One region of the Pseudomonas sp. AC112 genome, then DNA from elsewhere that is predicted to be linked to it. Evidence: riboswitches for the same ligand, from Rfam matches in the RefSeq annotation. Region 1 holds a riboswitch; each other region holds the start of a gene.

Region 1 (5,246 bases):
AATGTCATCGAGGGTGCCGACTGCCCAATCCTGATCCGGCCACGTCGCGCGGTGCACCACGGCAATCGGGCAATCCGCGCCATAGTGCGGCAGCAGTTCGGCGACGATCTTAGCCAGGTGGTTGACCCCCAGGTGGATCGCCATGGTTGTGCCGTGGCGGGCCAGGCTGTCGAAGTCTTCACCGGCCGGCATGCTGGTTTTATCAGCGTAGCGGGTCAGGATCACGCTTTGGGCGATGTCGGGCAGGGTCAGTTCGGTTTCCAGCAGCGCCGCGCAAGCGGCTACCGCGGTGACGCCAGGGATGATCTGGAAGGGGATGTTCAGCTCGCGCAAATGGCGGATCTGTTCGCCAATCGCGCCATACAGGCTCGGGTCACCGGAGTGTACGCGCGCCACATCCTGCCCCTTTGCGTGGGCGGCCGTGATCAGGTCGATGATCTGTTCCAGGTGCAATTCGGCACTGTTGACCACCGTTTCTGCCTGATGACCTTCCAGCACGGCCGCTGGCACCAGCGAACCGGCGTAGATGATGACCGGGCAATGGCGGATCAGCCGCTGGCCTTTGACGGTGATCAATTCCGGGTCGCCGGGGCCTGCGCCGATGAAGTAGACGGTCATGGTAATTCCTGTCGAAAAACGGGCGAGCATGAATGTTATTCATGATCGGGGCGGGCGATTATCGGGATTTTAGCCGGCGCACGCCAATGCAAAGGTGGCGTGGGCGGTTTTTTTGCGGGTGATCAGCAGGCGGGCAGGGGCGTGACCGAGGTGTTCAGCCAATGCCAGGGCGGCGCTTTCAGCGATGCCGTAACAGCCGGTGTGGGCAAAAACCACCTTGGACTTGTGGCTCAGGCGGTTTTCGAAAACCGCCAGTTGCTCGGCGCTGAAACACTGCAACGTCAGGTCCAGTGCTTTGGCCAGCGCCAGCAGGCCTGGTTCGTCCTGTTTGCGATCGATACTGGCCAGCGCGGTGATGCGCTGGCGCTCGATACCGCCCTCGGCGAGGGCTGCATCAAACAGGGCCAGCAAGGCGTGAACATCACAACCGCGCTGGCAGCCCAGGCCGACCACCAGGATCATGCCGCGTAACGATCGTCACGGTTGCGGCGGAACAGCCACGCACTGATCAGACCCAGGGCCAGCCAGAATGCGACGTTGGTCAACTGCGAAGCGATCTTGAACTGGGCTTCCAGGGCTTCCGGGGCCAGCATCGAGTGTACTTCTGGCTGTGGAGCACCGATCACGTGCGGCACCACCAGGATCGCCACGCCCAGCGCTTTGAGCAGCCAGTTGCGACCGAACACAATCAGCGCGATACCGGCGGCGGTCGACGCGGCAGTGCCGATCCACCAGATCTGCCGTTGCGCCAGGTCTGCCGCAGCGGTGCCTGGCAGCTCGGGCGGCAGGCCCAGGGTTGGCGCCAGTACAAAGGTTGCGTAACCCGCCAGGCCCCAGAGCAGGCCTTGCGCCGTGCGGGTCGGCGCACGCAGGGTGTACAGGCCGGCCAGCATCAACGCAAAACCGACCGCGACCACCAGGTTGCCGCCGGTGGTGGACAGCACGCGTTGCCAGCCATCTTCGGGTTCCCAGGCTTCGGCGTCGTGGGTGTGGGCGGAGGCACCCTCGGTGTGCACATGGGCCACTTCGGTGGCGGCCGGGGCGTTTTCGTAGGTTTCCGCCTGCAGAATCAGCGGGGCGACCCAGAAGCTTTGCAACAGGGTCAGCAGCAGGGCGGCCAGGAGACCGGTGAAACCTGCGGTTTGCGCGATACGCTTGATCATGTCGGCAGGTCTCAGTGGCACGGGAACGCGGCGCTGTGGCGGGTATCGTGGGCGGCGTTGTGCACGGCCTCGATGTGCGAGAAACCGGCGAAGTACACCAGGCACGCGCCGAGGATCGACGCGCCGATGGCGGCGGTCAGGCGTTGGCTCAGGGTGGCGGAGCTGCTGGCGGTGTGCGAGGTGCTGCTGATGATCGACATGGCGCGTCCCTTCTGGGTGTCAGGGTGAAACGAGCGCATGAAAACCCCGCGAGCCAGGCACGCGGGGTTCTGAACAGCGCCCGCCCACCGCGGGTTTGTTATCTGATTTTTTCGGGCCGGTCTCCGGGCTTGCGAGGGGGCTCCTGGGGAGTCCTTAAAGCGTCGCCTTCCCATGCATCTGCACAGTGGCTGTGACACTTCGCTCGCTTACCGTTGCGGGGGCAGCACCGGACTGGTCATAACGCTATGACGCACCGGTTTCCCGTTTCACCCTGTGAAGGGCACCCGAAACAAGGTGTGTAGGAGAGCATGGAGGGATTGGGGGAGTCAATTGGGATATGTACCCAGCCACCCCATCATTGACCATCCCCCAAGCACTGCGTAGCCTTGCACCCTCGAGGTTCTTCAGCCCAGGCTGAAGCTAAGAAGGGAACGCGGTCCAAGCCGCGGCTGCCCCCGCAACTGTAAAGGGTTCATCTGACTGCCACGCCACTGCCATTACGGCGGGAAGGCGCAGCCAGCGCCGGTCGCATGACCCGCAAGCCCCAAGCCAGGAGACCTGCCTCGCAACCGATTTTCCACTTCAACCGGGCGGGGTGATCCGGTGACGAAATCCGCTGCTGCGTGCCGTCGCAGGGCCTATCGTCCCGTATGCCCGCCCCCAAGGGCATCCGATGAAAACACTGGCCAAACTTCCCGTCACCATCGTTACCGGCTTCCTCGGCTCGGGCAAGACCACCTTGCTGCGCCACATGCTCGACAACGCCCAGGGCCGCCGTATCGCGGTGATCGTCAATGAATTCGGCGAGTTGGGTATCGACGGTGAAATCCTCAAGCAGTGCTCCATCGGTTGCACCGAAGAAGAAGCCAACGGCCGCGTCTATGAGCTGGCCAACGGCTGCCTGTGCTGCACCGTGCAGGAAGAATTCTTCCCGGTGATGCGCGAATTGGTCGCCCGTCGTGGTGACCTCGACCATATCCTCATCGAAACCTCCGGCCTGGCCCTGCCAAAGCCGTTGGTACAAGCCTTCCAGTGGCCGGAAATCCGCAGCGCCTGCACCGTTGACGCGGTGATCACCGTGGTCGACAGCCCGGCCGTGGCCGCAGGCACCTTCGCGGCGTTCCCGGACCAAGTCGATGCCCAGCGCAAGCTCGACCCGAACCTGGACCACGAATCCCCCCTGCACGAGCTGTTCGCCGACCAACTGGCCAGCGCCGACCTGGTAATCCTCAACAAGAGCGACTTGATCAGCCCCGAAGACCTGGCCCGCGTGCGCCTGGAAGTCGCCGAAGAACTGCCACCCGCGGTGAAGATCATCGAAGCCAGCAGCGGTCGCCTGCCGCTGGACGTGCTGATCGGCCTGGGTGCCGGCTCCGAAGAGCACATCGACGGTCGCCACAGCCATCACGATCATCATCACGAAGGTGAAGACGATCACGATCACGACGCCTTCGATTCCATCTCCATCGACCTGCCGCAAGCCGACGAAGCGCTGCTGCTCGACGCCCTGACCCAGTTGGTGGTGCAACACGGCATCCTGCGTGTAAAAGGCTTCGCCGCAATCCCGAACAAGCCGATGCGTCTGCTGATCCAGGGCGTGGGCACGCGTTTCGACAAGCACTTCGACCGTGCCTGGAGCGCTGACGAGCCGCGTATTACGCGCCTGGTGCTGATCGGTCAGGACCTCGATGCGGCCGGCCTTGAAGCGCAACTGCGCGCCGCCCTCAGCGTTTAACCCATGCACCTGCTCAGGACCCAGCCCGGTGGTTTCGTCTCGGACGACAATATTGCCGACCTTGGCCAGACCCCCGCTGAACTGGTGATCCTGTGCAGCGGTGATTCCAGCCTGGCGCTGCTGGCCGAAGCGGCCCAGCAGTTGCCCGACGACTACCCCAGCTTTCGCCTGGCCAACCCGATGCAGGTACAGAACCATGCCTCGGTCGACCTGTATGTCGATGAGGTGCTGCGCCATGCCAAGGTCATCCTGATTTCGCTGCATGGTGGCATCGGTTATTGGCGCTACGGCATCGAGCGCCTGGTGGAGCTGGCCGAGCGTGGCGTGCAGCTGATCCTGGTGCCGGGGGACGATCGCCCGGACCCGGAGCTCAGCGGCCTGAGTACTGTCGGCGCAGAAGAACGTGATCGCCTCTGGCACTTCCTGCGCCAGGGCGGCATGGGCAACGCCTTGGACTTTTATCGCTGCCTGGCCAGTGGTTACCTGGGCCGCGACTACACCTGGGAAGCGCCGCAAACCCTGCCGCGCACGGCGATTTATCACCCCAGGCACGCCAATGCCCGCCTGAATGATTGGCAGGCCGACTGGAATGCCGAGTGGCCGGTGGCGGCGGTGCTGTTCTACCGCTCCCATTTGCAGGCGGCCAACACCGGTTTTATCGACGTGTTCTGCCAGCGCTTGCAGGCCGCGGGGCTTAACCCGTTGCCAATGGCGGTGGCCAGCTTAAAAGAGCCCGGCTGCCTGGCGGTGGTCGAGGACTGGCTGGATGAGGTGGGCGCGGCGGTGATCCTGAACACCACCGGCTTCGCCCAGTCCAGCCCCGAAGCGCCGCACTTGCGGCCGTTTCGCCGCAATATCCCGGTGATCCAGGCCATTTGCGCCCAGGACAACCAACCTGGCTGGGAAGCCAGCGAGCAAGGCCTCGGCCCGCGTGACTTGGCCATGCACATCGCCCTGCCGGAGCTGGATGGACGGATCATCAGCCGGCCAATCAGCTTCAAGGACCTGGCCTGGCGCAGCGAGCGCAGCCAGTCGGATGTGGTGTGCTACCGCGCAGCGCCCGAGCGCATGGATTTTGTCGCGGAACTGGCGCGACGCTGGGTCGAGTTGGCGCGAGTGCCGAATGCGCACAAGCGCATCGCGCTGATTCTTGCCAACTACCCGACCCGCGACGGTCGGATTGGCAATGGCGTGGGCCTCGATACCCCAGCGGCCGCGCTGAATATTTTGCGTGCCCTGCAGGCTGAAGGCTATCCCCTGCCGGAGACCTTGCCCGACAGTGGCACGGCGCTGATCCACGACTTGCTCGGCGGTGTCACCAACGACCTGGACAGCCTCGACCTGCGCCCGTGCCATCAAAGCCTGGGCCTGGACGACTACGCGGCGATGTTCGCTCGCCTGCCCGAAGCCAATCGGCAGGCCGTACTGGAACGCTGGGGCGCGCCACAAAGCGATCCGATGTTCCGTGATGGCCGCATGATGATCGCTGGCCTGCGCCTGGGCCTGACCTTTGTCGGCATCCAGCCGGC
Region 2 (5,246 bases), 1.6 Mb from region 1:
GCCACCGTGAAGCGGTTGAACAACTGCGCGTCTCCATCCCCGAATACCATCTGGGTCGAGTTCCAGAACGCGTTGTTGTAGTTCTGGCCAAAATGCACGGTGGCGTCCAATGCCATGCCGGCATCGTCGATGGAGTTGCGGTCGAAGACCTCGTCGAAAAAATCGAAGGTGGCGCCCAAGCCATCATAGGCCTCGTCCACCGCCGCATCACCGCTGGCAGGCTGCCCTTCGCCACGTATCAGCGTGCCGGGCAGGCTATCGGTGCCTGCGGCGCTGTAGATCGAGCGACGCTTGCCGGCGCCCATGGCCAGGGCCATGCGCGCCGGGCCTTGGGCCGGTACGGCGACCATGCGCAACGAGCGGAACGTGCTGTCCTTGGCGCGGGTGCGCAGCGCGACCTCCCGTTGCGCCTTGTCGCCGTTGCGTGCGATCTGGTCGAGCATATAGGGCGGGATGAGGCAAAAAATCGGATTGCGATGCTGCTGACGAACACACATTGGCTGGCTCCATTTGGCATGTGACAACGTCCGAGTAGTCGATTCAGGATAGACCCAGGGGGCTAACGCGCATCATCAATTGTCATTAACGTATGTTGCAGTCGTGTTTATCCAAGGAGGACTTACCGATGCCCGCACGTAAAACCAAAATCGACCTTTCGTACCGCCCCCGGCTCGCCGACCTGCGCCCATTGATCGCACCGAGCCCCACCTTGCTGGCGGCGCGAGCGGCGACACCCCGCGTCACACCGGCCAAAGACTTGAAGGACCGGCGCGGTTACGCTGACGACTTTCTCGGCAGCTTCGCGGTGTCCTGGCCCACGGTCGAGGAGGCCTTGGCGGGTGATACACAGAAGCGCCTGGACTACACGCACTTCTCAATCACGATGTCACGCGCGAAGCGCCTCGCACTGTACGTGGGCGTCAACATCGACGGCGGCCAGCACGTAGACATCGTCCGCAGCAACGACACCTGGGCCTACGACGGCCGCCTGCCCACGGACGCACAGGTGGGCGAAGCGCTCTATGCCAGCAATGGCCTGGACCGCGGCCACCTGGTCCGCCGCCAAGACCCCAACTGGGGCGACACGGCGCAAACCGCCAACCTCGACACCTTTCATTTCACCAACTGTTCACCGCAGATGAGCGGGTTCAACCAGAAGACCTGGCTGGAGCTTGAAGACTACATCCTCGACAACACCCAACGCTGGAAAGCCCGGGCCACCGTGTTCAGCGGCCCGGTATTCGCCGACGACGACCGTGTGTACCGCGGCGTGCAGATCCCCAAGGCATTCTGGAAAGTCGTCGCCTACCTCAGCGATGACGGCAAGCCTTCGGCCAGTGCCTACATGATCGACCAGAGCCGCGAACTGGGCCAACTCGACCTGGTGTTCGGCCAACTCAGGACCTACCAGCGCAGCGTGATCCAGATAGAACGCCTGACCGGCATCCGCTTCGCCAACCTGGCCGACTACGACGGTTTCAGCAACGAAGAACGCGCCACCGGCACGCGCATTGAAGCGCTGATACAAGGTCCAGAGGACATTCGTCTCTGACCGAGGCTTCACCTGTTGAACGGCGTCACACCCAAACCAACCACGATGCGAAGCGAGCCGCTCGTGATCTTGATCTTGATCTTGATCTTGATCTTGATCTTGATCCTGCTTTTGATCTCAGGCGCCCCGTCAAACACGCTGGCCGGAATTCGACAGGGATTTGGGGGGTAAACCGGCAGGGATGCCGGTTTAGCCGCCCCGCGCCATGGATGGCGCGTGGCGGCGGCCCCCCAAATACCTGGCGGATTACGGGCACACCGAGCGTGAGCGAGGTGCCGAGTGTTGGGGCAAGAGCCCTTTGGTTACTTTGGGGCTCTTTTCCAAAGTGACCCGCCGTAAGGGCGGAACCCATAGCAGCCCTTACCTAAATAACGGATATGTACCCGGTAAGATCCAACATCTAGGTCGGCTGTCAGGCCACCATCGCTGGCAAGCCAGCTCCTACATTTGGATCGCGGGGCGACAGTTAGATTGTGGTCGGCTGTCAGGCCGCCACCGCTGGCAAGCCAGCTCCTACATTTGGATCGCCGGGGGGGGTTACAGTCAGATAGCGGTCGTCTGTGAGGCCGCCTTCGCAGGCAAGTCAGCTCCCACATTCTGGATCGCGGAGGTTAACAGTAAGATTGCGCCCGGCCGTCAAGTCGCCAGCGCCGTACCCAGCGAGGTGTAGATACCTGCGCCCGTTGGCCGCCCCTCATTGCGCATTGATGTAATGAAACTGCGCCTGCGACTTCTCAACCGCCGCACGCACTTTGTCCTTCTGCGCATCGGTGCCCGAGTAGTAAATCTGCAGACCCTTCAAATCCTGCCCTTCGACGGCTTTGCCGATCACCGCAACGTCGACCGGCGTGCCAGCCCAGAGCTACCGTTGAGTTCACGGCCTCCCGTTCAACCTCGCGATCGACTACCATACCGCGCCGGTTCCCAAACGGGACTAATAGGGAATCCGAAGCGCGGTACCTGCGCGCCAATCGGAACTGCCCCCGCAACTGTAGGTGCTGAGCCTGCTCCTCGATGCCACTGGACCTTGTCCGGGAAGGCCGGAGCGTGGCGACGACGCATCAGTCAGGAGACCTGCCGGCTCAAGCTCAATCACTAACCGGCGGGGTGTCCGGGAAGGACATTCTTGCCTGTCTCTACCACAGCGCTCGAGGGTGTGTTTCCGAACCGTACCTCCCCAGTTCCACGTACGGTTCACTCGGAGATCGCCTCATGCTGCCACGCGTTACCGCCCTGCTCACCGGCATTGGCTACTGTGCCCTGGCCCACGCCGCGCCCACCCACTACCCATTGATCGTGGAAAACTGCGGCAGCAGCCTCACCTTCCAGCAAGCCCCCGCCCGTAGCGTGACCATCGGCCAGGCCGCCACCGAGATGCTGTATGCCTTGGGCGTGGGCGACAAAGTGGTCGGCACCTCGCTGTGGTTCAACAGTGTGTTGCCGCAATACAAAACGCAGAATGACCGCATCGAGCGCCTGGCCAACAACGAGCCGAGCTTCGAAGCCGTGATCGCCAAGCGCCCGCAACTGGTGGCCGCCGAGCTGGAATGGGTGGTCGGGCCGCAAGGCGTGGTCGGCACCCGCGAGCAATTCCATGAACTGAAGATCCCCACCTACTTGCTGCCCTCCGACTGTGAAGGCAAGGACAACCTGGTGGGCGCCGACGGCACACGGCTGGAGCCGTTCCGTATCGAAACTATCTATAAGAGCATCAGCCAACTGGCGCAGATTTTCGACGTTCAGGATCGCGGCCAGCAGTTGAACGATGAGCTCAAGGCACGCCTGGCCAAGTCCGTCGCCACGGTGCAAGGCAAAGGCCTCAAGCAGGCCAGCGCGCTGGTATGGTTCTCCAGTTCGGAGATGGCCAGCGACCCGTACGTGGCCGGCCATAAAGGCATTCCCGAATTCATGCTGCAAACCCTCGGCCTGTCCAACGTGGTGCAGTCCGATGAAGAGTGGCCCGCCGTCGGCTGGGAAACCATTGCCAAGGCTAACCCGACCTTCCTGGTGATCGCGCGCATGGACCGCCGCCGCTACCCCGCCGACGACCATGAAAAGAAACTGGCGTTTTTGCGCAGCGACCCGGTGACCCGCAACATGGACGCGGTGAAAAACAACCGTATCATCATCCTCGACGCCCTGGCGTTGCAGGCCAGTATCCGCATGTTCGACGGTCTTGAACAACTGGCCACGGCCATCGACGGCTACGACCTGCCTAAATGATGCGCACCCTGCTCGCCCTGGCCCTGCTCCTGGCCGCCGTACTTGCCGGCGTGGCCATCGGTGAAACCGCCATCTCGCCGCACGTGGTGCTCCAGGTACTCGCCAACAAACTGTGGGCGGCCGGCTACGTGCTCGACCCCATCGACGAAGGCGTGGTGTGGAACTACCGCCTCACCCGCGCCCTGGTCGCTGCCGCGTGCGGTGCGGGGCTGGCCACCTGCGGGGTGATCCTGCAATCGCTGTTGCGCAACCCGCTGGCCGATCCGTACCTGCTGGGCATCAGCGCTGGCGCTTCGACTGGCGCGGTGTTGGTGGCGTTGATGGGCGTGGGCGGTGGCTTGATTTCGTTGTCGGCCGGCGCATTCGTCGGCGCGATGGCGGCATTTGCGCTGGTGATCCTATTGGCGCGTGCCAGTGGTTCGGCCAGCGGCACCGGCCAGATCATCCTCGCCGGCATTGCCGGCTCGCAGCTGTTCAATGCACTCACCGCGTTTCTGATCACCAAGTCGGCCAGTTCCGAACAGGCGCGCGGCATCATGTTCTGGCTGCTGGGCAACCTCAGCGGCGTGCGCTGGCCCTCGGTGTGGCTGGCGGTGCCGGTAGCGGTCGCTGGGTTGGCCGTGTGCCTGTGGCACCGACGGGCGCTGGATGCGTTTACCTTCGGCAGCGACTCGGCGGCGTCACTTGGTATCCCGGTGCGCCGCGTGCAATTTGTGCTGGTGGGCTGCGCGGCCCTGGTGACGGCGGTGATGGTGTCGATTGTCGGCTCCATCGGCTTTGTCGGGCTGGTGATTCCCCACGCCGTGCGCTTGCTGCTCGGCACCGGGCATTCACGCCTGCTGCCGGCGAGTGCGTTGGGCGGTGCGCTGTTTTTGATTGCGGCGGACGTGCTTTCACGCACCTTGATCAAGGGCCAGGTGATTCCCGTCGGCGTGGTCACTGCGCTGGTCGGCGCGCCGGTATTTGCGCTGATCCTGATCGGACGGAGGAATGCGCGATGAGCGTACTGAGCTGCACCGGACTGGGCTTCAAGGTGCGTGAGGTCGAGCTGCTGCGCGATATCCACTTGGACGTTCAGCTGGGTGAAACCTTGGGGATTGTCGGGCCGAATGGCTCCGGCAAGTCCACTTTGCTCAAGCTGCTCGCCGGTCTGCGCACGCCGGCGTCTGGCGACGTGTTGCTGGGCGGCCAGGGCCTGGGCACGCTGTCCCGCCGCGCCATCGCCCAGCAACTGGCGGTGGTGGAACAACAGGCCGACACCGACGACGCCATCCGCGTGTTCGACGCCGTGGCGCTGGGCCGTACGCCGTGGCTGTCGGCGCTGAGCCCGTGGTCCAGCGACGACGACGCCATCGTGAACCAGGCCTTGCATGACGTCGACGCCACCCACCTGAGCCAACGCGCCTGGCGCAGTCTCTCGGGCGGTGAACGCCAACGGGTGCACATCGCCCGTGCGTTGGCGCAACGGCCG
Region 3 (5,246 bases), 1.9 Mb from region 1:
GTCGACTTCGCCACGTGAGCTGCCGATCAAGCTGGCCGACCTCAAGTCGCGGCTGACCCTGGCGCTGATCTTCCAGATGCGCCCACTCTCCGACGAAGACAAATTGCGAGCCTTGCAACTGCGCGCCTCACGCCGCGGCCTGCACCTCACCGACGAAGTCGGGCATTTTATTCTCACCCGTGGCACGCGCAGCATGAGCGCGTTGTTCGATTTGCTCGAACAACTCGACCAGGCGTCTTTGCAGGCTCAGCGCAAGCTGACCATCCCCTTCCTGAAAGAAACCCTCGGCTGGTAGCCAGCCCACTGTTTTCGCGGCTTTCGGCAAATTCCAGGCGCCAGAAAACCTGCGTTTTAGCCGGTTTGGCCACGCAAAAGGCAGGTACAGGGTGTTAAGGGCTTAGATGTCATAGTCCAAACAAGAAGTCACATAGATCACGATTGAATTTGCAAATCGATGTGATAGTGGGCATAGTCTCGACTTCTTTACATATCAGCCACGGTCGTGCCCATGCTAAATCGCTTCGCACCCCTCGTGCCTCTCGCACTCGTTACCCTGTTGTTTGGTTGCGCCTCCCACCCTCAGCAGGTGGCAGAACAGCAAAAAACACAGGTTCAAAATCAGGCAAAATTCGTTGCTGCACAGTCTGCTTCTGTTTACGAAGAAGAAGTGGCAACTGAAAAAGAGCTGGCCAACTTCTCTGGCAGCAAGCCTTACCAGCTTCCAGTTCTGGCCGACAGCATCCTCGAACGCGGCATGTCCCTGATCGGTACCCGTTACCGTTTCGGCGGTACCTCTGAAGCCGGTTTCGACTGCAGCGGCTTCATCGGCTATCTGTTTCGTGAAGAAGCTGGCATGAACCTGCCACGCTCCACTCGCGAAATGATCAACGTGAATGCACCGTTGGTCGCGCGCAACAACCTCAAGCCGGGTGATCTGCTTTTCTTCAGTACTGCAGGCCGTGGTCGCGTCAGCCATGCCGGTATCTACCTGGGCGATAACCAGTTTATTCACTCCAGCAGCCGTCGCAGTGGCGGTGTTCGAGTCGACAACCTGGGCGACAGCTACTGGAGCAAAACCTTCATCGAAGCCAAGCGCGCACTCGCCATGGCCCCGACTACGGTTACCGCTAGCAAGTAAACTTAAAGTGATACTTGAAGTTTGACGTGTAAGCGCTAGAATCCCTGGATATTGTTGTAATCCGTTCGCGCGAGCTTTGCTTGCGCGTTCTGGTTTTCAGCGTTCGGCAGCGAAAGCCGCATCCAGACCAGGATTGTTCTGCACATGTCGACCTCGGCCCGCCTTATTCTCATTGTTTGCGCCGCGCTGCTCAGCGCCTGCGCAAGTCGTCCACCGCCTCCCGCTCCTGTAGCGGTGAAACCCAAGCCGGTGTTCAATTATTCCACCCAGAATTTTTCGCCTGCGGCCGAAGATGTGCTCTTCCGCGCGCTGGGCCTGGTCGGCACGCCTTACCGTTGGGGCGGCAACACGCCGGACTCCGGCTTTGATTGCAGCGGCCTGATCGGTTTTGTCTTCCGCGATGCGGCGGGGATCTCCCTGCCGCGCACCACCCGCGAACTGATCGTGATGCGCGCGCAGGATGTCAGCGAGCAAAACCTGCAGACCGGCGACCTGCTGTTCTTCGCCACCGGTGGTGGTTCCCAGGTCAGCCACGCCGGGATCTACGTGGGCGAGGGCCGCTTCGTGCACGCACCGCAAACCGGCGGTACGGTCAAGTTGGATACCTTGTCCAAGGCGTATTGGCAGAATGCCTACCTGAGCGCCAAGCGCGTGCTGCCAGGAAACCTGGCGCGCAACCCCTGACACGCCGCCGTGTAGTAGCCGGCATGCCGGCGATGAGGCCCTTGAAGCCGCCATCGCCGGCAGGCCGGCTCCTACCGTTTATTTAGCGGCCGACACGCGCCACACCTTGTTCCCCACATCATCGGCCACCAGCAAATCCCCCTGCTGATCAATTACCACGCCCACCGGCCGGCCCATAGCTTTCTCATCCTTGTCGAGGAACCCCGTCAGCACGTCCACCGGCTGTCCTTTGGGTTGCCCGCCCTCGAACGGCACAAAGATCACCTTGTAGCCACTGTGCGGCTTGCGATTCCACGAACCATGCTGGCCGATAAATGCGCCGTTGCTGAACTGCGCCGGGAGTTTGCTGCCCTCGGCAAACGTCAGCCCCAAGGACGCCGTGTGCGGGCCTACTGCGTAGTCGGGTGCAATTGCCTTGGCCACCAGATCCGGATTCTGCGGTGATACGCGCACATCGACATGCTGGCCGTAGTAGCTGAATGGCCAGCCATAGAAGGCGCCATCCTTGACCGAGGTAATGTAGTCCGGCACCAGGTCGCTGCCGATCTCGTCGCGCTCATTCACCGCCGTCCACAGCTTGCCGCTCTGGGGTTCCCAGGCCATGCCGTTGGGGTTGCGCAGGCCGGAGGCGAAGAGGCGGTGCTCGCCGCTGGCGCGGTCCACTTCCCAGATCGCAGCCCGACCCTGTTCCGCTTCAAGGCCGTTTTCCCCCACATTGCTGTTGGAGCCGACGCTCACGTACAGCTTGCTGCCGTCCTTACTGGCCACCACGTTCTTGGTCCAGTGGTGGTTGATGCTGCCGCCCGGCAGGTCGACGACCTTGGTGCCGGCTTGCTTGATCGCGGTTTCACCCGGTTGATAGGGAAAGCGCAGCAACTTGTCCGAGTCGGCCACGTACAGGTCGTTGCCGACCAGTGCCATGCCAAACGGCGAATTGAGATTTTCGAGGAACACCGTGCGGGTTTCCGCGACGCCATCGTGGTCGGCGTCACGCAGCAGCGTGATGCGATTCGGGCTTGGCACGCCGGCACCGGCGCGGCCCATGACTTTTTCCATCACCCAGCCACGAATGCCTTTGGCGTCATCCGGCTTGGGTGGCGCGTTGGTTTCCGCCACCAGCACGTCACCGTTGGGCAGCACATACAGCCAGCGCGGGTGGTCCAGGCCGTCGGCAAAGGCCGCCACCTGGGTGCCAGCGGCGGCGGTGGGCTTCGCGCCTTTGGGCCAGCCGATGGCCGGCGCGATATTCACGGTGGGGATCAGCGTCTTGTTCGGTTCCGGCAGCTTGGGCGAGGGGCCGGTGCCGTCGGAGACCTGGAGGGTGGAGCTTTCACCACAGGCGGCGAGGGTGCCGGCGACCATGATGAGTAGGGCGAGTCTGGTTTTGTGCATGGTGTTCTCCTTGATACCTGTAAGGGTAGAGGAGGGCAGCAGTGCGATGGTTCAAGTGCAAGGCCAGCTTTAATTGACGCTCCACCCCCAACCCACTAACCTTCGCCGCTTGTTCCAGGTGCTCTGTGACCCATGGGTCGATGGAGTGAAACAGGGAAGCCGGTGAGTGAGCGCGCTTGTACACAGTGCTGCCGCGATTCCGGCGCTGCCCCCGCAACGGTAAATGAGTCAAGACGGCGCCTTTTGCCACTGTATCGCGAGCGATATGGGAAGGCGCGCCGTCGGCCTGCCTGCTCGACAAGAGCAAGCGTCACTCATGAGCCCGGAGACCGGCCTGAAACATCCAACAGCATCACGGTGGGCGATGCTTGGCTGTCTTTTTTCTTTTTTCCTGCCCGCCGTTTTTGTCCAGCCCCAACGGAGAGCTGCCATGACCGATTCCCCCGACCGCGACGAACGCCACCTGGCGCGCATGCTGCGCAAAAAAGCCGTGATCGACGAGCGCATCGCCAACTCCCCCAACGAATGTGGCTTGCTGCTGGTATTGACCGGCAACGGCAAAGGCAAGAGCAGCTCCGCGTTCGGCATGCTGGCCCGGGCCATGGGCCACGGCATGCAGTGCGGCGTGGTGCAGTTCATCAAGGGGCGCAACAGCACTGGCGAAGAGTTGTTCTTCCGCCGCTTCCCCGAGCAAGTGCGCTTCCATGTGATGGGCGAAGGTTTCACTTGGGAGACCCAGGACCGCCAGCGCGATATCGCCGCTGCCGAAGCCGCCTGGGCGGTTTCCCGTGAATTGCTGCAAGACCCGGCCATCGGCCTGGTGGTGCTCGACGAGCTGAACATCGCCCTCAAGCACGGCTACCTCGATTTGGACCAGGTTCTCAGCGACCTGCAAGCCCGCCCGCCGATGCAACATGTGGTGGTCACCGGTCGGGGTGCCAAGCCTGAATTGATCGAACTGGGCGACACCGTCACCGAAATGGGCATGCTCAAGCACGCCTTCCAGGCTGGCATCAAGGCACAGAAGGGCGTCGAACTTTGAATCAGCCCCGTCATTGCCCGGCTGTCCTGATTGCCGCACCGGCATCCGGCCAGGGCAAAACCACCGTCACCGCCGCACTGGCGCGGCTGCACCGCAACCTGGGGCGCAAGGTGCGCGTGTTCAAATGCGGCCCGGACTTCCTCGACCCGATGATCCACGAGCGTGCCAGCGGTGCGCCGGTTTACCAATTGGACATGTGGATGGTCGGCGAACAGGAAAGTCGCCGCCTGCTGTGGGAAGCGGCGGGGGAGGCGGACCTGATCCTGATCGAAGGCGTGATGGGCCTGTTCGACGGTACACCGTCCAGCGCCGACCTGGCCCGACACTTCGGCGTGCCGGTGCTGGGCGTGATCGACGGCACGGCCATGGCGCAGACGTTCGGCGCCTTGGCGTTGGGCTTGGCGCGTTATCAGCCGGATTTGCCATTCGCTGGCGTACTGGCTAATCGCGTCGGCACCCTGCGCCATGCGCAATTGCTGGAAGGCAGCCTCACCGAAGGCCTGCGCTGGTACGGCGCCTTGTCCCGCGAGACCGGTATCGAATTACCCAGCCGCCACCTCGGCCTGGTGCAGGCCAGTGAACTGAATGACCTCGATGCGCGCCTGGACGCGGCTGCCCAAGCGTTGGGCAGCAGTTGCGAAGTAGCGTTGCCGCCACCGGTGACCTTTGCCGCGCCGCAAGTGATCGACGCCGAGCCATTGCTCAAGGGCGTGCGCATCGCCGTGGCGCGTGACGAAGCCTTCGCCTTTACCTACGGCGCCAGCCTCGACCTGCTGCGGGCAATGGGCGCCGAATTGAGCTTCTTCTCGCCGATCCATGACCGCGAATTGCCTGACGCCGACAGTCTTTATCTGCCTGGTGGCTACCCGGAATTGCACCACCAGGCGCTGTCGGAAAACACCCCGATGCTCGACGCTATCCGTGCCCACCACGCGGCCGGCAAACCCTTGCTCGCCGAGTGCGGTGGCATGCTCTACCTGCTCGACTCGC

What was found. A riboswitch is a leader RNA that binds a small molecule or an ion and turns the genes downstream of it on or off. The one in region 1 is predicted to bind cobalamin.
Region 2: another riboswitch for cobalamin. It lies ahead of AC0IYN_RS20580 (ABC transporter substrate-binding protein); the one in region 1 lies ahead of cobW (cobalamin biosynthesis protein CobW).
Region 3: another riboswitch for cobalamin. It lies ahead of cobO (cob(I)yrinic acid a,c-diamide adenosyltransferase); the one in region 1 lies ahead of cobW (cobalamin biosynthesis protein CobW).

Annotation. Positions count from the first base shown of each region.
Region 1 is NZ_CEEDCM010000001.1:5,990,228-5,995,473, reverse strand. Features, by position in the region: gene cobM (precorrin-4 C(11)-methyltransferase) at 1-618, opposite strand, end outside; gene AC0IYN_RS27795 (cobalamin biosynthesis protein) at 688-1,080, opposite strand; gene AC0IYN_RS27790 (CbtA family protein) at 1,077-1,781, opposite strand; gene AC0IYN_RS27785 (CbtB domain-containing protein) at 1,793-1,981, opposite strand; cobalamin riboswitch at 2,079-2,285, opposite strand; cobalamin riboswitch at 2,363-2,562, shown strand; gene cobW (cobalamin biosynthesis protein CobW) at 2,656-3,717, shown strand; gene cobN (cobaltochelatase subunit CobN) at 3,721-5,246, shown strand, end outside.
Region 2 is NZ_CEEDCM010000001.1:4,420,098-4,425,343, reverse strand. Features, by position in the region: gene AC0IYN_RS20595 (M4 family metallopeptidase) at 1-497, opposite strand, end outside; gene AC0IYN_RS20590 (DNA/RNA non-specific endonuclease) at 626-1,552, shown strand; gene AC0IYN_RS20585 (hypothetical protein) at 2,247-2,384, opposite strand; cobalamin riboswitch at 2,454-2,648, shown strand; gene AC0IYN_RS20580 (ABC transporter substrate-binding protein) at 2,765-3,775, shown strand; gene AC0IYN_RS20575 (FecCD family ABC transporter permease) at 3,772-4,776, shown strand; gene AC0IYN_RS20570 (ABC transporter ATP-binding protein) at 4,773-5,246, shown strand, end outside.
Region 3 is NZ_CEEDCM010000001.1:4,080,871-4,086,116, forward strand. Features, by position in the region: gene hda (DnaA regulatory inactivator Hda) at 1-295, shown strand, start outside; gene AC0IYN_RS18880 (C40 family peptidase) at 509-1,138, shown strand; gene AC0IYN_RS18885 (C40 family peptidase) at 1,283-1,822, shown strand; gene AC0IYN_RS18890 (PQQ-dependent sugar dehydrogenase) at 1,901-3,214, opposite strand; cobalamin riboswitch at 3,314-3,566, shown strand; gene cobO (cob(I)yrinic acid a,c-diamide adenosyltransferase) at 3,645-4,256, shown strand; gene AC0IYN_RS18900 (cobyrinate a,c-diamide synthase) at 4,253-5,246, shown strand, end outside.